One region of the Micromonospora coriariae genome, then DNA from elsewhere that is predicted to be linked to it. Evidence: predicted binding sites of a transcription regulator. Region 1 holds the regulator's gene; each other region holds the start of a gene.
What was found. Region 1 encodes HrcA, which represses chaperone genes, less so after heat shock. Its sites were predicted from a motif close to GGTTNGCACNCTCNNNNNGAGNGTGCNAACC; they were not measured.
Positions count from the first base shown of each region.

Region 2: a site for HrcA is predicted at 4,896-4,926, ahead of groL (chaperonin GroEL). Genes of this name have one in related genera too.
Region 3: a site for HrcA is predicted at 2,410-2,440, ahead of groES (co-chaperone GroES). Genes of this name have one in related genera too.

Region 1 covers NZ_LT607412.1:4,089,120-4,096,499, forward strand. The annotation lists gene GA0070607_RS19195 (phytanoyl-CoA dioxygenase family protein) at 1-357, opposite strand, end outside; gene GA0070607_RS19200 (hypothetical protein) at 581-1,435, opposite strand; gene GA0070607_RS19205 (enoyl-CoA hydratase-related protein) at 1,568-2,353, opposite strand; gene hemW (radical SAM family heme chaperone HemW) at 2,373-3,596, shown strand; gene GA0070607_RS19215 (DUF4870 domain-containing protein) at 3,698-4,333, opposite strand; gene hrcA (heat-inducible transcriptional repressor HrcA) at 4,533-5,555, shown strand; gene dnaJ (molecular chaperone DnaJ) at 5,629-6,774, shown strand; gene GA0070607_RS19230 (16S rRNA (uracil(1498)-N(3))-methyltransferase) at 6,798-7,380, shown strand, end outside.
Region 2 covers NZ_LT607412.1:3,175,032-3,182,411, forward strand. The annotation lists gene GA0070607_RS14890 (hypothetical protein) at 1-380, opposite strand, end outside; gene paaN (phenylacetic acid degradation protein PaaN) at 578-2,251, shown strand; gene GA0070607_RS14900 (GNAT family N-acetyltransferase) at 2,435-2,965, opposite strand; gene GA0070607_RS14905 (cold-shock protein) at 3,371-3,574, shown strand; gene GA0070607_RS14910 (hypothetical protein) at 3,670-4,848, shown strand; gene groL (chaperonin GroEL) at 5,120-6,742, shown strand; gene GA0070607_RS14920 (hypothetical protein) at 6,799-7,044, opposite strand; gene GA0070607_RS14925 (GNAT family N-acetyltransferase) at 7,131-7,380, opposite strand, start outside.
Region 3 covers NZ_LT607412.1:3,517,187-3,524,566, reverse strand. The annotation lists gene GA0070607_RS16565 (molybdopterin-dependent oxidoreductase) at 1-126, opposite strand, end outside; gene groL (chaperonin GroEL) at 250-1,890, opposite strand; gene groES (co-chaperone GroES) at 1,961-2,275, opposite strand; gene GA0070607_RS16550 (THUMP-like domain-containing protein) at 2,671-3,870, shown strand; gene ybaK (Cys-tRNA(Pro) deacylase) at 3,881-4,360, shown strand; gene GA0070607_RS16540 (sugar ABC transporter substrate-binding protein) at 4,539-5,633, shown strand; gene GA0070607_RS16535 (ATP-binding cassette domain-containing protein) at 5,747-6,571, shown strand; gene GA0070607_RS16530 (sugar ABC transporter permease) at 6,568-7,380, shown strand, end outside.

The DNA.
Region 1 (7,380 bases):
GCCCCAGTACGGCTTCTCCGGCTCGAGCGCCGGCGGGGTGACGTCCAGGTGGTTGTGGTGGGTGTAGATGTTCCAGCCGGCCAGCCCCCACATGTACGGGAAGGCGATCGGGTGGGTGAGCAGCTCACCGAAGAGCTCGTCGCGCTCCAGGAAGCCCAGCAGGTGCAGCGTGCCGTCCTTCTTGGTGTTGCCCTTGGCCTGTTCCTCCGCGTAGACGCGGTCGACCGCCGCCTCCAGCGCCGCCCGGTGATCCTCGGTCAGGACGTTGCGCAGCAGGAGAAAGCCCTGCTCGTGGAACTCCTTGCGGTCAGTCTCGCTGATCGGTTCGTAGCCGGTCCGGTCGCCGTAATCGAACACCGCGTCGTACCCCTCCCCATGAGGTGAAACCCATTTGCTGGCACAGGCCGCCGATCGTAACGCGCACAACTCGGCATTGGGGAGGGCCAGCGGTGCGGGCGGAAGCCGACCGGACTGCACGCAGCGGAACCATCACAGATGGTCAGATTCGCGCGATCAATAGCGCTGTCTGTGAGGCGTTGCCCGATTGTGCGGTGACTGGCGGTTGCGGGATCAGGGCGCGTCACCCCTCGGCGAACACCTCGGCCACCACCTGACCGGCGGGGCCCTGCTCGCCGCTCACCCGCCCCCAGGTGCCGGCCCGGGCCGTCCACTCCAGGCCCCCGAAACGCACCCGCTTCACCCCGTGGTCCTGTGCGTGCGAGACCAGCCAGTGCGCATACCGCCAGCCGTCGCGCTGGTCGCCCGCGGCCACCGAGAGCCCGGTCTGGTCCGCCGGGTCGGTGCTCGACACCCCCCAGTCCAGCACCAGGTTGCGGGTCAACTGGGCGGCCGCCGTCGCGCCGCGCATCACCGGGGTACGCCCCACCGAGCAGGCGACCGCGCCGGTGGCGTCGCCCAGCAGCGCCCGGCTGAGCACCTCGGAGTCGTCGGCCCACTTCTGGTACGCCTCGGGGAACGCCGAGCGCTGCACCCGCTGGGCGGCGTCGGTGACGCGCATCGACTCCCAGCCGCGCACCTTCTTCAGCGCCGCGTAGAACCGCTTCGCCGCGTAGCGCGGGTCGCGGATCTGCTTCGGGGTGCCCCAGCCCTGGCTCGGGCGCTGCTGGAACAGGCCGACCGAGTCACGGTCGCCGTCGGCGAGGTTGCGCAGCCCGGATTCCTGGTACGCCGTGGCCAGCGCCACCACCACGGCGCGCTCGGGCATCCCGCGCTGGGCGCCGATCGCCGCGATGGTCGCCGCGTTGGCCATCTGGTCGGCGTCCAGGGCGACCCGACCATCGGCCTGGACCGTGCAGGTCCGCGACGACAGCGGCAGTCGCAACTCATTCCCGACCTGCCGCATGACGAGCCAGATTGCGATCACGGCGATGAGGACGAGGACCACGCCACCCGCCACGGTTGCCCGAGTTCGCACCCACACCCCCAGATCGACAGTCCGACAAGCGTACGTCCCCGTTGGCGTCGTCCGGGTCGTCCGACCGATTCACGCTTGAGGGGTGCGGGGAAGGTCAGGGTGGTGTTCCCCGCCGTCTCCAGGACAAACCGACTAATCCGTGGCGGGTACCCAGCTGGCGTCCCGCTTCTCCCGGAACGCGGTGACCCCCTCGCGTCCCTCGTCGGAGAGGAAGTACCGGGTCGACAGAGCGGACAGCCGGGCCAGCTCGGCGCGCAGCTCGGCGGTGCCCGGTCGGCGCAGCAACTCCTTCGCGCCGGCCAGCGCGCCGGGCGCGCCGCGCACCAGCGAGTCGCAGTACCGGCTGACCGCCGCGTCCAGCCCGTCCGCCGGGACAGCGGCGGTGACCAGGCCGATCTCGGCGGCCCGTCGCCCGTCGAAGGTGTCCCCGGTCAGGTACAGCTCGGCGGCGGCGCGCGGGTGCAGCCGGGGCAGCACGGTCGCCGAGATCACCGCCGGGATCACCCCGATCCGTACCTCGGTGAAGGCGAACGTCGCCTCGTCGGCGCAGACCGCCAGGTCGGCGGCCGCGATCAGGCCCAACCCGCCGGCCCGCGCCGGCCCGGCGACCCGGGCCAGGACCGGCTTCGGGCACTCCCAGAGCGCGGCGAGCACGTCACCCAGCATCCCGGCCGGCACCGTCCCGCTGGCGTACGCCGCGGCGGTCTCCTTCAGGTCCGCGCCCGAGCAGAAGACCGGACCGGTGTGGTCGAGCACGATCACCCGGACCGCGTCGTCGGCCACCGCCCCGGCCAGCCCGGCCAGCAGCTGGGTCATCAGCCCGGTGGAGAGCGCGTTGCGGTTGTGCGGGCTGTCCAGGGTGAGGGTGGTCACCCCGCGGGCCGTGGAGACCCGCACGAGGACGTCGGGAGAGGTCATGCCGGGCACACTAGTGGCCATGCCCGGCGTCCTTCCAGATGGTGAGACCGTCCCCGTCGACGGATCGTTGCCCGCCACCGCCACCACCGCGGTCGGCGCGCGCGGCTTCGGCGTGTACGTCCACGTGCCGTTCTGTGCCAGCCGCTGCGGCTACTGCGACTTCAACACCTACACCGCCGCCGAGTTGGGCGGCGGCGCCAGCCGCGAGGGGTACGCCGACACCGTGCTGGCCGAGCTGGCGCTCGCCGCCCGGGTGCTCGGCGACAGCCCACCGCCCCGGGTCGACACCGTCTTCGTCGGCGGTGGCACGCCCACCCTGCTCCCCGCCGACGACCTGGCCCGCATCCTCGAGGGCATCGACCGCACCTGGGGGCTGGCCGCCGACGCCGAGGTGACCACCGAGGCCAACCCGGAATCGGTCACCCCGGAGTCGCTGAAGCTGCTGCGGGCCGCCGGCTACACCCGGATCTCGCTCGGCATGCAGTCCGCCTCCCCGGGGGTGCTGGCGATCCTGGACCGCAAACACAGCGCCGGTCGGGCCACCGCCGCCGCCCTGGAGGCGCGCGACGCCGGATTCGAGCACGTCAACCTGGACCTGATCTACGGCACCCCGGGGGAGCGGGCCGAGGACTTCGCCGCCTCGCTGGAGCAGGTGGTCGCCGCCGGGGTGGATCACGTCAGCGCGTACGCCCTGATCGTGGAGGACGGCACCCGGCTGGCCGCCCGGATGCGTCGCGGCGAGCTGCCGTACCCCAGCGACGACGTCGCCGCGGACCGCTACCTGGCCGCGGAGGCCGCCCTCGACGCCGCCGGCCTGTCCTGGTACGAGGTCTCCAACTGGGCCCGCACCGACGAGGCCCGGTGCCGGCACAACCTGCTCTACTGGACCGGCGCCGACTGGTGGGGGCTGGGCCCCGGGGCACACAGCCACGTCGGCGGGGTGCGCTGGTGGAACGTCAAGCACCCGTCGGCGTACGCCCAGCGGCTGGCCGCCGGCGCGTCACCCGGCCTCGCCCGGGAGGTGCTCACCGCCGACGAGACGCACATGGAGGAGGTCATGCTCCGGCTGCGACTCGCCAGCGGGCTGCCACTGGCGGTGCTCGACGCCACCGGCCGGGCCGGCGCCGAGCGGGCGCTGGCCGGCGGCCTGCTGGCCGCACCGGAGTACGCGGCCGGCCGGGCGGTGCTCACCCTGCGCGGCCGACTGCTCGCCGACGCCGTGGTGCGCGACCTGCTGCCCTGAGCCGGCGCGCCGCCGCCGGTCGGACCGACGGCCGTCGGCAGTCGGGCGCCGGTCGACCGACGGCGGTGCACCGGGCCGGCCGGGGGAGCGGCCGACCCGGGTCACTTGATGAAACTGGCCGACATCGGGTAGCGGTAGGGCTGGCCCTCGTTGGCCTTCATGCCGGCGATGATCCCGAACAGGATCTGGATCACGACCACCGCGATGCTGGGCAGGAAGAGCAGGCACCAGCTCACGAAGAGCAGCACGAACGCGATGATCGACCAGAGGATCTGGAAGTTCAGCGCGGCCAGGGCGTGCGCCCGGACGGTCGGCGACTGCTGACCGCGGGCCAGATAGGCGATCAGCGGGGCGACGAAGCCCAGCGGGCCGAAGCTGATCAGCGCGCCGGCGGCGCCGCCGAAGTGCGCGACCAGGGCCCAGGTCTTGTCCTCGTTGCTGGCGTAGCCGCCGCCGGGGCCGCCGTAGGCGCCGCCGGTCGGATAGCCGCCAAGGGGATAGCCCCCCGGTGGCGGGTAGCCACCGGGCGGAGGGTAGCCGCCCGACGGCGGTTGGTCACCGGTGGGCGGCGGATAGCCACCGGCCGGGGGATAGCCGCCCGGGCCGGGTGCCCCGGACAGTGGTGCGGTGGGTGGCTCGGCCGAGGAGGCCGGGCCGGGAGCGGCCGGCGGGTAGGTCGGCTCCGGCGGCTGGTCGCCGGGGTCTCCCGCACCGGGAGGGCGAGGTGGTTCAGTCATGGATGTCACGGTAGGGGCCCGTGGCAACGCCGCACCAGAGCGACACCGCCGGGCCGGCTTGGCTGAACGGACAGCGACCGCCTTGATCATCGCGCTGGCGGGCACGCCGACGTAGACTGGCACTCGTTACAGTCGAGTGCCAGTACGGCCCGCCGGCTCCGCCGTGCCGGCGGCCGACGTGCGACAGGAGGTGCGGAGGATGGGTCTCGACGACCGCAAGCTCGCCGTGCTCCGCGCCATCGTCGAGGACTACGTCTCAACCCAGGAGCCGGTCGGCAGCAAGGCGCTGGTCGAGCGGCACCAGCTCGGCGTCTCCCCGGCCACGGTCCGCAACGACATGGCCGTGCTGGAGGAGGAGGGCTACATCCGGCAGCCGCACACCAGTGCCGGCCGGGTGCCCACCGACCGCGGCTACCGACTCTTCGTTGACCGGCTGTCCCGGGTCAAGCCGCTCAGCCCGGCGGAGCGCCGGGCCATCGAGCGCTTCCTGGTCGGCGCGGTCGACCTCGACGACGTGGTGCACCGCACCGTACGGCTGCTCGCCCAACTGACCCGGCAGGTGGCCGTTGTGCAGTACCCGAGCCTGGCCCGCTCCTCGGTGCGTCACCTGGAGCTGGTGCCGATCTCCACCACCCGGCTGATGCTCGTCATGATCGCCGACACCGGCCGGGTGGAGCAGCGGCTGGTGGAGCTGCCCGGGCCGGTGCACCCCGACGACGTCACCGACCTGCGCCGACTGGTCAACGAGAAGCTCGCCGGCGCCCGGCTGTCCGACACGCCGCCGCTGGTGCAGGCGCTGGTCGAGGAGGCGCCGCCCGAGCTGCGCCCGGCGATGACCACGCTCTCCACCGTGCTGTTGGAGACGCTTGTCGAGCGGCACGAGGAACGCATCGCGCTGGCCGGCACCGCCAACCTCACCCGGGGCGGCCTGCTCGACTTCCAGGGCTCGCTGCGGCCGATCCTCGAGGCGCTGGAGGAGGAGGTCGTGCTGCTCAAGCTCATCGGCGAAACCGAGCCGAGCACGACCCGGGTGCTGATCGGCGACGAGAACGAGTTCGACAACCTGCGCGCCGCCTCGGTGGTCAGCACCGGGTACGGCCCGGGCGCCACCATCGTGGGTGGCCTGGGGGTGCTGGGGCCCACCCGGATGGACTACCCCGGCACCATCGCCACGGTGCGCGCCGTGGCACGCTACGTGGGCGAGCTGCTGGCCCAGAACTGACCAGTCAGGGCCGACGGCCGGCTGCGGCCGCCGACCGGCGCAACGCGAGACGAACATGAGGACACGGAACGCAGTGGCCAGGGACTACTACGGCATCCTCGGTGTGAGCCGGGAAGCCTCCGACGACGAAATCAAGCGCGCCTACCGCAAGCTGGCGCGCCAGTTCCACCCGGACGTCAATCCGGACCCGGAGGCTCAGGAGAAGTTCAAGGACATCAACGCCGCGTACGAGGTGCTCTCGGACGACCGGAAGCGGCAGATCGTCGACCTCGGCGGCGACCCGCTCGCCCCGGGTGGCGGCGGCGCCGGTGGCCCGGGCGGTCCGGGCGGCGCCGGCCCGTTCGTCGGGTTCCAGGACATCATGGACGCGTTCTTCGGCGGCGCGGCGGGTGGCGCGCGCGGCCCGCGCCCGCGGACCCGGCCGGGCGCCGACGCGATCCTGCGGCTGGAGCTGGACCTGCACGAGACGGCGTTCGGCGTCGAGGCGCCGATCACCGTCGACACCGCCGTGCTCTGCACCACCTGCTCCGGCGCCGGCACGGCCGCCGGCACCCACCTCGCCACCTGCGAGGCGTGCGGTGGCCGGGGCGAGGTGCAGTCGGTGCAGCGCACCTTCCTCGGCCAGGTGGTCTCCGCCCGGCCGTGCACCGTCTGCCAGGGCTACGGCACCACCATCCCGCACCCCTGCCCCACCTGCGCCGGCGACGGCCGGGTGCGCACCCGCCGCTCGCTGACCGTCAAGATCCCTGCCGGCGTCGAGGACGGCATGCGGATCCGGCTGGCCCAGCAGGGCGAGGTGGGCCCGGGTGGTGGCACCGCAGGTGACCTCTACGTGGAGATCCACGAGCGGCCGCACGACGTGTACTCCCGCAAGGGCGACGACCTGCACTGCCGGGTCACCGTCCCGATGACCGCGGCGGCGCTGGGCACCCGGCTGACCATCAAGACGCTGGACAGCGAGGAGACGGTCGACGTCAAGGCCGGCACCCAGCCCGCCAGCACGCTGCGGCTGCGCGCCCGGGGCGTGCCGCACCTGCGCGGCACCGGCCGGGGCGACCTCTACGTGCACCTGGACGTGCGGACGCCGACCAAGCTCGACCCGGACCAGGAGAAGATGCTGCGCGACTTCGCCAAGACCCGGGGCGAGGAGGTCGCCGAGCTGACCAAGCAGGGCGGCTTCTTCTCCCGGATGCGCGACGCGTTCAACGGTCACGCCTGACCGGCACGACTAGCCTGATCATCGTGTCCGCCCCGCTGTTCCTGGTCGAGTCGCTGCCCACCGCCGACACGATGACCCTCGACGGTCCCGAGGGGCATCACGCCGCCACAGTGCAGCGGCTGCGGGTCGGCGAGGAGTTGCTGCTCGCCGACGGCCGGGGCGGCACGGCCGCCGCCGTGGTCACCGCCGTCGGCCGGGGCAGCCTGGAACTCACGATCACCTCCCGGGGGTACGCGGACGCGCCCGTACCCCGGCTGGTGATCGTGCAGGGCATCGCCAAGGGCGACCGGGGTGAGCTGGCCGTGCAGGCGATGACCGAGGTCGGGGTGGACGAGATCGTGCCGTGGGCGGCGACCCGCTCGGTCACCCAGTGGCGCGGAGACCGGGGCGTACGGGCCCGGGAGAAGTGGGTGGCCACGGCCCGGGAGGCGGCCAAGCAGGCCCGCCGCCCCTGGCTGCCGGTGGTGGCCGGGGCACCGGACGAGTCGACCGCCACGGTGGCCCGCCGGATCGCCGGTGCCGCCGCCGGGTTCGTGCTGCACGAGGAGGCCGACGAACGGCTGACCGTCGCCGAGCTGCCGTCGGCCGGGGAGATCGTCCTGGTGG
Region 2 (7,380 bases), 910 kb from region 1:
GCGATCAGGTCGAGCGACACCCCGACGGTGGAGAGCACGTACATCGCGGTCATCGTCGCGGCCAGCAGGCGGCACACCGACCGGGCCGCGGCGCCGCCCCGACCGGGAACCGGCAGCATCCAGACCGCGATGTTGCTGAGCATGAACGGCAGCAGCAGGACCAGCGAGAACGTCCGGGTCGCTGTGCCGCCGGTCAGCCGGCTCCAGCGGTACGCCTCGACCGTCGCCCCGCCCGGGTCCGCCGGGTCGCCGAAGCCCGGCCGGGGTCGGTAGAAGCCCGCGTCGTCGTCTCCCGCGATTCGCACGACGATGGGTCGGTCGAGGATCGTCTCCGGACCCTTGTCGGCCACCCCGTGCACCCGGATCTCGGTGATCCCCACGCGTCGCCCTTTCCTGGCCCGAGCCCGGCGGTTACCCGCTGCCGTCGGGGCCAATCGCGGCGCCGCGCCCCTCGGGCACCGGAACCGGCCCGGGTGGCGCCGGCCGTCAGCCCATCCGCCGGCGGGGAATGCCGCCTGCCGCGCTGTCGGGCATTGGCGCTTCTGCTCCCGGATACGGCTGCGGCATGATGGCGGGCATGACGGAGACCCCGCATCCCCTGTACGACAGGCACGCCGACACCCTCAACCGTGCGCTGACCGCGATCACGGAGCGGGGCTACTGGTCCGCCTATCCCGAATCCCCCAGCCCTCGCGTCTACGGTGAGACCGCCGCCGCGGACGGTAAGGCCGCCTTCGAGGCGTACCTGGGTGGCGACTTCCCGCTCGACCAGCCGGGCGCCGGCGACCGGGTCGCCACCGAGGCGAGCCCGTTCGGAGTGGAGCTGGCGGTGCGCTACCCGCACGCCGGCACCGACGAGTTGATCGCCGCCGCCACGGCCGCGCTGCCGGCCTGGCGCGACGCCGGCCCGCAGGCTCGGGTGGGCGTCTGCCTGGAGATCCTCGACCGGCTGCACAAGCACATCTTCGAGCTGGCCAACGCTGTGCAGTTCACCAGCGGGCAGGCGTTCGTGATGGCCTTCCAGGCCGGCGGCGCGCACGCGCTGGACCGGGCGCTGGAGGCACTGGCGTACGCGTACGCCGAGATGACCCGCCACCCGGGGACGGCCGGCTGGGAGAAGGCCGCCGGCAAGGGCGATCCGCTGCGGATGACCAAGACCTTCCACGTGGTGCCGCGCGGGGTGGCGCTGGTGATCGGCTGCAACACCTTCCCGACCTGGAACTCGTACCCGGGGCTGTTCGCCTCGCTGGTCACCGGCAACCCGGTGATCGTCAAGCCGCACCCGCGCGCGGTGCTGCCGCTGGCCATCACCGTGAAGTACGCCAGGGAGGTGCTCGCCGAGGCGGGCTTCGACCCGAACCTGATCATGCTGGCCGCCGAGGCGCCCGGCGAGAAGCTCGCCAGCGACCTGGCCCTGCACCGGTCCGTGAAGATCGTCGACTTCACCGGCTCCACCGAGTACGGCGACTGGCTGGAGACGCACGCCCGGCAGGCGGCGGTCTACACCGAGAAGGCCGGGCTGAACACGGTGGTGATCGACTCCACCGACGACTTCGCCGGGATGTGCCGCAACCTCGGTTTCACGCTGACTCTGTACAGCGGCCAGATGTGCACCACCTCACAGAACATCCTCATCCCTGCCGGCGGCATCGAGACCGACCAGGGGCACAAGAGCTTCGACGAGGTGGCCGGCGGGATCGCCGCTGCGGTCGGCAAGCTGACCGCCGACCCGGCCCGCGGTGTGGAGCTGACCGGCGCCATCGTCAACGACGGTGTGCTGGAGCGGCTGGCCGAGGTGACCAAGGTCGGCGAGCCGGTGCTGGAGTCCCGGGCCGTGGCGCACCCGGCGTACGCCGACGCGGTGGTGCGTACCCCGACCATCGTGAAGCTGGCCGCGGACGACGCGGAGACCTACGGCCGCGAGTGGTTCGGGCCGATCTCGTTCGCCATCGCCACCGAGTCCACCGCGCACAGCCTGGAGCTGCTGCGTCGGACGGTCGGCGAGAAGGGCGCGCTGACCGCGGGTGTCTACTCCACCGACGAAGCGGTGCTGGACGCGACCGAGGCGGTGGCGGTCGACGTCGGGGTGCACCTGTCCTGCAACCTGACCGGCGGGGTCTTCGTGAACCAGTCCGCGGCCTTCTCCGACTTCCACGGCAGCGGCGCCAACCCGGCGGCCAACTCCGCGCTGACCGACGGGGCGTACGTGGCGAATCGGTTCCGGATCGTGCAGTCTCGTCGTCCCGTCTGATCTTGCTTTTGGTTGCGGTTGGGGTTTCCGGGGCAGCCCGCCCCGCTCCGGGCGGTCAGGCTTGATCCCTGCGCGGGGCGGGCTGCCCCGGAAACCCTCTCGGGGCACGCTGGTCGGGAGGCTGCCCGGCCGTGGGTGTGCATCAGCGGGGCGCTGCCTCTTTGGTGGTCTTCTTGGGTGGGGTTAGGCGGGGCGGCGCATCTGGAGTTCGGTGAGCGCGGGGATGGTGGGGTGCGGGACGCGCACGCCGGTGTCGACGAAGCCGAGTCGTTGGTACGCCCGGTAGGCCCGGTCGTTGCCGACCACCACCTCCAGCATCAGCTCGGGCCGCCCGCACGCCCGTGACCAGGCCGCCACCGCGTCGACCAGCTCCGCGAGCAGCCCACCGCCCCGCCAGGCGGGGGTCACGTAGACCGCGTAGATGACGGTGAGGCCGGCTTCGGTCGGGGTGACGGTGCCTCCGGCGTGCCCGACCAGCCGGCCGCCCGGGTCGGCGACGAACTGCGCGGTGTCGGACCCGATCGAGGTGTACGCGACCCGGGCGGCGTAGTCGGCGTGCGGTCGGGCCGCCGCGTCGGCCAGGGTCTCCAGGAAAGCCAGCGGCGCGTCGGCGAGCATCTCCAGGCGCAGCGCCCGCATCCGTGCGGCGTCCGCCGGCAGGACCCGGCGAATCTCCGCCAGCCGTGGGGCGGCCCCGCGCGGATAGGTGGTCATGCCGCATGCCTATCACAGCGGCGGACGGCGACTCCGGCCGCGCCCGGCCACCATCGGCCGGCTTCGACAGCCCGGTCGCCGGGGTGCCGTGCGCCTCCCGCCACGGACCGCTGTTCCGACAACCCCGCTCCGGGGTCTGCGCGCCCGGCGTCGCCCGTCCACGCCACTCCGAGGCAATCATCGGCGTGAATCTGGATGATCGGGAACCCGGGTCGACGGAACGGGGTCGGAGCGATCGAAATATGCCCGATTTGTGGTCGTGCGCGGCCGTCACTCCTCGTGTAGCGTGCGATTTCGGTCACCCGTTTCAACGGCCGTCATCGATCGTCGGAGCGGTGGCCCGGAGGCGCCCGGCCATGCCGCGCGCCGGGGCAGGCAACGCCGCGCAGAGTGAGGAAGTGCACCGTGGCACAGGGCACCGTTAAGTGGTTCAACTCCGAAAAGGGCTACGGCTTCATCGCCGTCGATGGCGGTCAGGACGTGTTCGTCCACTTCTCCGCGATCGAGATGGACGGCTACAAGGCGCTGGACGACGGTCAGCGGGTGGAGTTCGACATCGCGCAGGGCCAGAAGGGCCCGCAGGCGGAGCGGGTGCGCGTCATCGCCTGAGAGCCGACGCAAGCTACCCGGAGGGGCCGGGGCTGCGTTACGCGGCCGGACCCTGGAAGATCCTGAACCATTCCAGCCGTCGCTGAGGAGGGTTCATGTCCGACCAGCCGCCCCCGGCCGTCCCACCCCCAGGTCAGCCCGACCCGTCCGGTCCGCATGCCGGTGGCGTCGACCCGTCCGGCCCGCACCCGAACCAGCCCGGTCCGCCTCCCGCTGGTGACCCGACCGCGCCGTCCCCCTGGGGCCCGCCGCCGGGCACCCCTCCCGGCTGGAACCCGAACGTGCCGCCCGGCTGGGGGCCGCCACCGGGCGCGCCGCCCCAGGGCTGGGTGTTCCCGCCCACCGGCGGCTACCCGGTCGGCGTCGGGCCGTACGGCGGTCAGCCCTGGTACCCGGGACCGCCGGCCGCCGGGTGGTATCCGCCGGGCCTTGACCCGGCGGACCGGCTGGTCACCCCACCCGGTGCAGGACTGAGCGCCTGGTTCGACAGGTGCCTGGGCGCGGTCCGGCGCGGCTGGAGGTTGCTGCTGCCCATCCTGCTGCTCACGCAGGTGCTGCCGGCGGCGGTGCTGTCGGTGCTCTCGCTCGGGCTGGACCCGACCGCGAAGTGGGACACGACCGCCGTCGAGCAGTCGACCGCTCTACCGGACTCCTTCCTGACCGACCTGGCGACAGTGTTCCTGGTGCTCATCGGCGGCAGTCTGCTGATCGGGCTGGTGCAGGCCGTGGGCTGGGCGGCCGGCACCTGGGTGATCACCCGTCAGGCGGTCGGTGAGCCGGTCAGCCTGGGTGAGGCGCTGCGCTACGGCCTGCGCCGCGCGCTCGGGCTCTGGGGCTGGACGCTGCTGATCGGCGTGATCGTCGGCCTGGGCCTCTGCTTCTGCGTCCTCCCCGGCATCTACCTCGCCTTCGCGCTCAGCATGGCCGGGCCGGTCTATCTCTTCGAGCGGGAGAATCCCATCGGCCGGTCGTTCCGGATGTTCCACGACCGGTTGGGGCTGTTCCTGGGGCGGGTGGCGCTGGTGGCGGCGGCGGTGATCGTCGGCACTCTGGTCGCCAGCGTGCTGGAGGGGGTCGGCAGCGCCCCGTTCGGGGCCGACCCGCTCGCCACCCCGGGTTCGGCGGTCGGCGTGGTCCTGGTGATCGCCGTCGGCGCGGTGCTGGCCCTCCCCGCCCATCTCGCGCAACTGGTGGGGCTGCTGGTGACGTACGCCGAGCAGCGGGCCCATGAGAGGCCGGTGAACGCCGCCGGAATGGCCGCGGAACTCGGCTGACCCAGGCGTTCGTGCTTGCACTCGGCAGGGGAGAGTGCTAAACAAGTCATTGGCACTCGCATACCGTGAGTGCCAATGGTCGGGACGGTGGGGCCACGGTCGCGCCGGTGTGGAGACGCCGGGGTGACACATGGCCGGTCGTCGCGGGCTATCCGGCCCGGCCGAAGGACGTCGTCGTCGCCAGGTGGCGACGTCCCAAGGTGCGTACACCAGGCGGCCCATCCGGGGACACATCCGGGTGGCCCGTGAGTGTCCAGGAGGACAACGCCGTATGGCCAAGATGATCGCGTTCGACGAAGAGGCGCGCCGCGGCCTCGAGCGGGGCATGAACCAGCTCGCCGACGCCGTAAAGGTGACCCTCGGCCCCAAGGGCCGCAACGTCGTGCTCGAGAAGAAGTGGGGTGCCCCCACCATCACCAACGATGGTGTGAGCATCGCCAAGGAGATCGAGCTCGAGGACCCGTACGAGAAGATCGGCGCTGAGCTGGTCAAGGAGGTCGCCAAGAAGACCGACGACGTTGCCGGTGACGGCACGACGACGGCGACCGTCCTGGCCCAGGCCCTGGTTCGCGAGGGCCTGCGCAACGTGGCCGCTGGCGCCAACCCGATGGCCCTGAAGCGGGGCATCGAGGCCGCGGTCGCGAGCGTCTCGGAGGAGCTGTCCAAGCTCGCCAAGGACGTCGAGACCAAGGAGCAGATCGCCTCCACCGCCTCCATCTCCGCTGGCGACAGCACCGTCGGCGAGATCATCGCCGAGGCGATGGACAAGGTCGGCAAGGAAGGCGTCATCACCGTCGAGGAGAGCAACACCTTCGGGCTGGAGCTGGAGCTCACCGAGGGTATGCGCTTCGACAAGGGCTACATCTCGGCCTACTTCATGACCGACCCGGAGCGCATGGAGGCCGTCTTCGACGACCCCTACCTCCTGATCGTCAACAGCAAGATCTCGTCGGTCAAGGACCTGCTCCCGATCCTGGAGAAGGTCATGCAGTCGGGCAAGCCGCTGCTGATCATCTCCGAGGACATCGAGGGCGAGGCTCTGGCCACCCTGGTCGTCAATAAGGTCCGGGGCACCTTCAAGTCGGTCGCCGTCAAGGCGCCGGGCTTCGGTGACCGCCGCAAGGCCATGCTCGCCGACATCGCCATCCTCACCGGTGGCCAGGTCATCAGCGAGGAGGTCGGCCTCAAGCTGGACGCCGTCGGCCTCGACATGCTGGGCCGCGCCCGCAAGGTCGTGGTGACCAAGGACGAGACCACCATCGTCGACGGTGCCGGCGACGCCGAGCAGATCCAGGGCCGGGTCAACCAGATCCGGGCCGAGATCGACAAGAGCGACTCCGACTACGACCGGGAGAAGCTGCAGGAGCGGCTGGCCAAGCTGGCCGGCGGCGTTGCGGTCATCAAGGTCGGCGCGGCCACCGAGGTCGAGCTCAAGGAGCGCAAGCACCGCATCGAGGACGCCGTTCGCAACGCGAAGGCCGCCGTCGAGGAGGGCATCGTCCCGGGTGGTGGCGTCGCGCTGGTGCAGGCCGGCAAGACCGCCTTCGACAAGCTGGACCTGGTCGGCGACGAGGCGACCGGTGCCAACATCGTCAAGGTCGCGCTGGACGCCCCGCTGCGGCAGATCGCCGTCAACGCCGGCCTCGAGGGCGGCGTCGTGGTGGAGAAGGTTCGTAACCTCGAAGCGGGTCACGGCCTCAACGCCGCCAACGGCGAGTACGTCGACCTGCTGGCCGCGGGCATCATCGACCCGGCCAAGGTGACCCGGTCGGCGCTGCAGAACGCCGCTTCCATCGCGGCGCTCTTCCTCACCACCGAGGCCGTCGTCGCGGACAAGCCGGAGAAGACCCCGGCTGCCCCGGCTGGCCCGGGTGGCGGGGACATGGACTTCTGAGTCCAGTTCCGACACGGAACGGGGCGGGCCGCTGACGCGGTCCGCCCCGTTCGTCGTCAGGTGGGTAGCGGGCGCTGGTTGCGCCGCTTCTGCGCCCGGTCGTACGGCGGGCGCAGTTGGATCGGCGCGTCCACCATCTCCTGCGGCTCGTCGGCCACCGGCTCGCCGTTGGTGGTCATCTCGGCCAACTGCTCGGCGTCGCCGTAGTCGAGGCGGTCGAGCGGCAGTTGGCCGGGGAGTTCGCCGACCGGTTTCCAGGTGACCTGCGGGCCGTCCTCGGTCTGGTCGTCATCCGTGGTCATGGCTGCCTCCTCTACCGAAAACGGTAGGGGGCGTCGATGCCCGACGCGGGCGAATGGCACTATCTGGGTCTATATCCTATTCGCCCTTATTTGGTGTTCAGTGTCCGGCGATACAAGAAAAAGACCCGCTCGATTCGGGCGCCGGCGCTGCCGGAGTAGAACGGCACCGGCCCCACCCAGCCGATCTGCGCCCGGTCCAGCCCCGCTTCCCGCTGATCGCGCAGACAGCGACGCAGCAGCACCCCGCCGATGCCCGAACCCTCGGCGGCCGGCGCGGTGCCCATCGGCCCGAACCAACTCGGCCGGGACGACCCGTAGGCGGCGAAGCCGAGCAAC
Region 3 (7,380 bases), 570 kb from region 1:
GCCGACCGCGACCAGCGGCGCCGACCGGGGCCCGGTCAGCACCGCCACCGGTTCCGCGATCCCGATCGCGATGGCGGCGGCGGTGACTCCGGCCAGCGCGGCGTACCGGTGCGACGTGGTGCTCATCGGCCCAGTGTGCGCGATCAACTCGCCAGGTCGCCAACCATGTCAGCGTCTGGTAATGATCCGGAGACGGACCGGGGCACACCGCCGTACGACGGTGTGCCCCGGGACGATTGTGCTACCGGATCAGAAGCCCGGGCCGTGCTGGTGGCCGTGACCGTGGCCGTGCCCGCCACCGGCGGCCGGCTCGGCCTGCTCCGGCTTCTCCACCACGAGGCTCTCCGTGGTGAGCAGCAGACCGGCGATCGAGGCGGCGTTGGTGACCGCGTTGCGGGTCACCTTCACCGGGTCGATGATGCCGGCCTTGACCAGGTCGACGTACTCGCCCTTGGCGGCGTCGAGGCCGTTGCCCCACTTGAGGTCGGCGACCTTCTGCGTCACGACGTAGCCGTCGTGACCGGCGTTCTGGGCGATCCAGCGCAGCGGCTCGACGAGCGCCTTGCGCACGATCGAGACGCCGACCTTCTCGTCACCGGTGAAGCCCAGGTCGTCGTCGAGCACCGGAAGGATCTGCACCAGGGCGGCGCCGCCGCCGGGCACTGTGCCCTCCTCGACCGCTGCCTTGGTCGCCGCGATGGCGTCCTCGATGCGGTGCTTGCGCTCCTTCATCTCGACCTCGGTCGCCGCGCCCACCTTGATCACGGCGATGCCGCCGGAGAGCTTCGCCAGCCGCTCGGCCAGCTTCTCCCGGTCCCAGTCGGAGTCGGAGGCCTCGATCTCCTTGCGGATCTGAGCCACCCGGTCGGCGACGTCGGCCTTCTGGCCGCCACCGTCGACGATCGTGGTGTTCTCCTTGTCGACCACCACACGCCGTGCGGTGCCGAGCACCTCCAGGCCGACCTGGTCGAGCTTGTAGCCCAGCTCCGGGGCGACCAGCTCGGCGCCGGTGGAGATCGCGATGTCCTGGAGCATCGCCTTGCGCCGGTCACCGAAGCCCGGGGCCTTGACCGCGCAGACCTTGAGGGTCTTGCGCAGCGAGTTGACCACCAGGGTGGAGAGCGCCTGGCCGTCCACGTCCTCGGCGATGATCAGCAGGGGCTTGCTGTTCTGCAGGACCTTCTCCAGCAGCGGCAGCAGCTCCTCGATCGCCGAGATCTTCTGGGTGGTGACCAGGATGTACGCGTCCTCGAGGACGGACTCCTGACCCTCCAGGTCGGTGACGAAGTTCGGCGAGATGAAGCCCTTGTCGAACTGGAGACCCTCGGTCACGTCCAGCTCGGTGGTGAGCATCGAGCCTTCCTCGACGGTGATGACACCGTCGCGGCCGACCCGCTCCATCGCCTCGGCGATCAGCTCGCCGATGGTGGAGTCCTGCGCGGAGATCGTCGCCACGTTCGCGATCGACTCCTTGCCGGTGACCTCCGCGGCCCGGCCGAGCAGCGCCTCGGAGATCTTGGTGGCCGCCGCGTCGATGCCCCGCTTGAGCCCGGCCGGGTTGGTCCCGGCGGTCACGTTGCGCAGGCCCTCACGGACCATGGCCTGGGCCAGCACGGTCGCGGTGGTGGTCCCGTCGCCGGCGACGTCGTTGGTCTTGGTCGCCACCTCCTTGACCAGCTGCGCGCCGAGGTTCTCGTAGGGATTGGTGAGCTCGATCTCCTTGGCGATGGTCACACCATCGTTGGTGATCGTCGGCGCACCGAATTTCTTGTCCAGGACGACGTTGCGCCCGCGCGGGCCGAGGGTGACCTTGACCGCGTCCGCGAGGGCGTTGACACCGTGCTCCAGCAGGTGCCGGGCGTCGTCCGAGAAGCTCAGGATCTTCGCCATGAATGTCCCTTCGAAGCGCCACTGCCCCGGCCCGGCGAGCCGGACCGGGGCAATGGCACTGATCGGTTGCTTACTTCTCGATGACCGCGAGGACGTCGCGGGCGGAGAGCACCAGGTACTCCTCGCCGGCGTACTTGACCTCGGTGCCGCCGTACTTCGAGTAGAGAACGGTGTCGCCGACCTTTACGTCGAGCGGCACACGGTTGCCGTTGTCGTCGATCCGGCCCGGGCCGACAGCGAGGACAGTGCCCTCCTGCGGCTTCTCCTTGGCGGTGTCGGGGATCACGATGCCCGACGCCGTGGTGGTCTCAGCCTCGTTCGCCTGGACCACGATCCGGTCCTCGAGCGGCTTGATCGCAACCTTGGTCGCGGTAGTCACGGGCATACCCTCCTGGGGTACTGGTTTCGTTGCTGGCCGGCGGGGCCGACCAGCGTCAATCTGCCACATGCCACCGGGCGGGGCCGTCGTCGCGGGTGCCGGTCCGCCTGGCGTTTCGCACCCGGGTCGCGAGACCCGGAAGCTGGCACCCTCAGGGTGAGAGTGCTAATCGCAGGTTATTCCGTGGCTAGCACTCCGTCAAGGAGAGTGCCAACGCGCCGTCCGACGTGTCGCCACAGTTCCGCCAGTCGTTACCGCAACACGCCGGGAACGCCTCGTCCCAGCGTGGCCATCTCCCTACCGTCGGTTGCCACCACCGGAAGCCGCGGAAAGGGGAGCCGAGTGTCCCGCCGACTGACACCACCGTCCGGCCAGTCCGGCCGGCCCGGGACAATGCTCGGGTGGATCTCGATCAGCTGGCGGCGCTGCGTACCCCTGAGGGGTCGGCCGCGCTCGCGGCGGCGGCCGGACTGGCCGGCGGTGACCCGCTGGCCGCGGCGTCGGCGCTGCGCGCGACCGGCGTGCCGCCGGCACTGGCCTCGGCGGCACTGACCCAGGCCGAGCTGCGCCACCGGGCGGTCGGCAAGTTCGGCCCGGCCGCCGCCGGGATGTTCCTCACCCGCGCCGGGCTGGAGCAGGCCACCCGCCGGGTGGTCGCCGACAGCCGGGCCGCCCGGCTGCGCGCGGCCGGCGTGCGCACCCTGGCCGACCTCGGCTGCGGGCTCGGTGCCGACGCGCTCGCCGCCGCCCGCGCCGGCATCCGGGTGTACGGGGTGGAGGCCGACCCGGTGACCGCCGCGATGGCCGCCGCCAACGCCGCGGCGGCCGGGCTGGCCGAGCTGTTCACTGTCGAGTGCGGCGACGCCACAGCGTTCGACGTCTCCCGGGTCGACGGGGTGTTCTGCGACCCCGCCCGTCGCCGGGCCGGCACCGGGCGGCGGATCTTCGACCCGCGCGCCTACTCGCCGCCGTGGGATTTCGTCACCGGGCTCGCTGAGCGGGTGCCCCGCACCGTCGTCAAGGTGGCGCCTGGTCTGGATCACGCGCTCATCCCGGCCGGCGCGGAGGCCGAGTGGGTCGGCGTGGACGGCGACCTGGTCGAGGCCGCGCTCTGGTGCGGCGAACTGGCGGAGGTGCCCCGCCGCGCCACGCTCTACCGGCAGGGACCGGGCGACGAGGCCGGCCACCACGAGCTCACCGGTTCGGGCGCCGCCGAGGCTCCGGTCGGCCCGACGCGCCGCTACCTGTACGACCCGGATGCGGCGGTGGTCCGCGCCCACCTCGTCGCCGAGCTGGCCGGCGAGCTGGGCGCCACCCTCGGCGACCCGAGCATCGCCTACCTCTACGCCGATCAGCCGACCCGCACCCCGTACGCGCGCTGCCTGGAGGTGACCGACGTGCTGCCGTTCTCGCTCAAGCGCCTGCGGGCTCTGCTGCGGGACCGCCGGGTGGGCCGGGTGGAGATCCTCAAGCGGGGTTCCGCGCTCACTCCGGAGCAGCTCCGGCGGGACCTGCGGTTGACCGGTGACGCGGCGGCGAGCCTGGTGCTCACCCGGGTCGCCGGGGCACCGACAGTTCTGATCTGCCAGCCGGTCGACTAGGTTCGTCGGCGTGGCGGGACAGGGCACTCCGGCAACGGCACTGCTGGTCAAGCGCGGGATCGCGCATCGAACCCATCCCTACCGGGTGGCGCCGGACGCGCCGAACTACGGCGCTCTGGTGGCGGCGGCGCTCGGCGTACCGCCGGAACGGGTGTTCAAGTCGCTGGTGACCGAGGTCGACGGCGCGCTCACCGTCGCGGTCGTACCGGTCACCGGCGAACTCGACCTCAAGGCGCTGGCGGCGGCTGTCGGCGGCAAGCGGGCGGCGCTGGCCGACCGGGCGGTCGCCGAGCGGGCGACCGGCTACGTGCGGGGCGGGATCAGCCCGCTCGGGCAGCGCCGGCGACTGCCGACCGTGCTGGACGACTCCGCGCTGGGCCTGCCGACGATCTATGTCTCCGCTGGCCGGCGCGGTCTGCAACTCGAACTGGCCGCGGCGGATCTGGTGGCGTTGACCGAGGCGCGCACTGCGGCGTTGCAGGCCCGCTGACGGCTGCCGCCCATGGTCATTGCCCCTGGATGATCAGGGAGTGACAGTCGCGTTGCTGAATTGTTATCGCTCCCAACAAACTTGACGCCCCGCCGGTCTTGTGAACCGCACGCGGGGCGCAATACGTTGCCGGGCACAACAAAAGAACACCTTCCCCCACCCCGAAAGGACCCTGCACATGCGTAAGGGGCTCCTCACCATCGCCGCCGTGGGCCTGCTCACGACCGGCAGCATGACCGCCTGCGGCGGCGACTCCGGCGACGACCAGGCCAGCTCCGCCAAGACCCCCAAGATCGGCGTCATCCTGCCGGACAGCAAGTCCTCCGCCCGCTGGGAGAGCGCGGACCGTCGGTTCCTGGAAGAGGCGTTCAAGGCCGCCGGCGTCCAGTACGACATCCAGAACGCCCAGAACGACAAGACCGCCTTCCAGACCATCGCCGACCAGATGATCACCAGCGGCGTCACCGCCCTGATGATCGTCAACCTGGACTCCGGCACCGGCAAGGCCGTGCTCGACAAGGCCAAGTCGCAGGGCGTCGCCACCATCGACTACGACCGGCTGACCCTGGGCGGCTCGGCCCAGTACTACGTCAGCTTCGACAACGAGTCCGTCGGCAAGCTCCAGGGCGAGGGCCTGGTCAAGTGCCTGACCGACCAGAGCGCCAAGAACCCGGTCGTGGCGTACCTCAACGGCTCCCCCACCGACAACAACGCCACCCTGTTCAAGAACGGCTACGACTCGGTGCTCAAGCCGAAGTTCGACGCCAAGGAATACACCAAGGGCCCGGAGGACGCCGTACCGGCGTGGGACAACGCGCAGGCCACGACGATCTTCGAGCAGCAGCTCACCAAGGCCAACGGCAAGATCGATGCCGTGCTCGCCGCCAACGACGGTCTCGGCAACGCGGCCATCTCGGTGCTGAAGAAGAACAAGCTCAACGGCAAGGTACCGGTGACCGGGCAGGACGCCACCCCCGAGGGCCTGCAGAACATCCTCGCCGGCGACCAGTGCATGACCGTCTACAAGGCGGTCCGGGAAGAGGCCAAGGCCGCCTCCGACCTGGCCGTCGCGCTCGCCAAGGGTGAGAAGAAGGAAACCGGCCAGACGGTGAAGGACCCGGAGGGCGGCCGGGACGTCCCCTCGGTGCTGCTCACCCCCAAGGCCATCTACAAGGAGAACGTCAAGGACGTCATCGCCGACGGCTACGTGACCAAGGAAGAGGTCTGCTCCGGGACGTACGCCAAGCTCTGCGCCGACGCCGGCATCAGCTGACCGACGCCGCAGTACCCGCCGGGACGACCATCGCCGCCCGGCACGGGAGCACCCTCCCGTGCCGGGCGGCGCACGCCGGACGGGCCCCGACCTCCCTTGCGAAGGAGACCCCCGTGTCCGCGACCCCCCTGCTGGAAGTACGCGGGATCGACAAGAGCTTCGGTCCCGTCCAGGTGCTCCGCGATGTCGCCCTCACAGTGCACCCGGGCGAGGTGACCGCGCTGGTCGGCGACAACGGCGCTGGCAAGTCGACCCTGGTGAAGTGCATCAGCGGCATCCACCCCACCGACGCCGGTGAGTTCCTGTTCAACGGCGAACCGGTGCACATCGGCAACCCGCGCGACGCCGCCGCGCTCGGCATCGAGGTCGTCTACCAGGACCTGGCGCTCTGCGACAACCTCGACATCGTGCAGAACATGTTCCTCGGCCGGGAGAAGCGCAGCGGCATAGTGCTGGACGAACCGACAATGGAACAGCTCGCCGCCGAGACGCTGGCCGGGCTCTCCATCCGCACCGTCACCTCGCTGCGCCAGCACGTCTCCAGCCTCTCCGGCGGTCAGCGCCAGACCGTGGCCATCGCCAAGGCGGTGCTGTGGAACAGCAGGCTGGTCATCCTGGACGAGCCGACCGCGGCGCTGGGTGTGGCACAGACCGCCCAGGTGCTCGAACTGGTCCGCCGGCTCGCCGACAACGGCCTGGCCGTGGTGCTCATCTCGCACAACATGAACGACGTCTTCGCCGTCTCCGACCGGATCGCCGCGCTGTACCTCGGCCAGATGGTCGCCCAGGTGAAGACCACCGACATCACCCACGCCCAGGTGGTCGAACTGATCACGGCCGGGCGCTCGGGCGGGCTGGGCCTCGCCACCGACGCGGGCACAGGCGGCAACGGCAACGGCGCGCAGCCGGCCGACTCGACCTCAGGAGGCCACCGATGACCACCACCGCCGTGCGGAAGGGCGGCCCCGCGGCCGTCACACCGCCGCCGACCGTCGGGGGCCACGTCCGCAACTACTGGAGCCGGGTACGCGGTGGCGACGTCGGCGCGCTACCGGCCGTGCTGGGCCTGATCGTGCTCTGCACCGTCTTCGCGGTCATGCGGCCGTCGTCGTTCCTGTCGGCCGGCAACTTCGCCAACCTCTTCACCCAGGGCGCGGCGGTCACGCTTATCGCGATGGGTCTGGTCTTCGTGCTGCTGCTCGGCGAGATCGACCTCTCCGCCGGCTTCGCCAGCGGGGTCTGCGCGGCGGTGCTGGCCAATGTGGTCACCGTGCTCGGTTATCCCTGGTGGGTGGCCGTGCTCGCCGCGGTCGCCACCGGTCTGGTCATCGGCACCGGCCTCGGTCTGCTCGTCGCGAAGATCGGAATTCCGTCCTTCGTGGTCACCCTCGCCGGCTTCCTCGCCTTCCAGGGCATCGTGCTGCTCCTCGTCAAGGAGGGCACAAACATCTCCATCCGCGACAACGTGCTGCTCGCCATCGCGAACCGCAACCTCACCCCCACCCTGGGCTGGGCGCTGGCCGCTCTCGCGGTCGTCGGCTACGCGGCGGTGCAACTCCTGCGCCACCGCACCCGGTTGGCCCGCGGCCTGATCACCGACCCGATCGCGGTGGTGGCACTGCGGATCGGCGGACTCGCCGTCATCCTCGGCACGGCCGTGTACGTCCTCAACCTGGAGCGCAGCCGCAACGTCCTGTTCAGCTCACTCAAGGGTGTGCCGATCGTTGTCCCGGTCATCGCGGTGCTG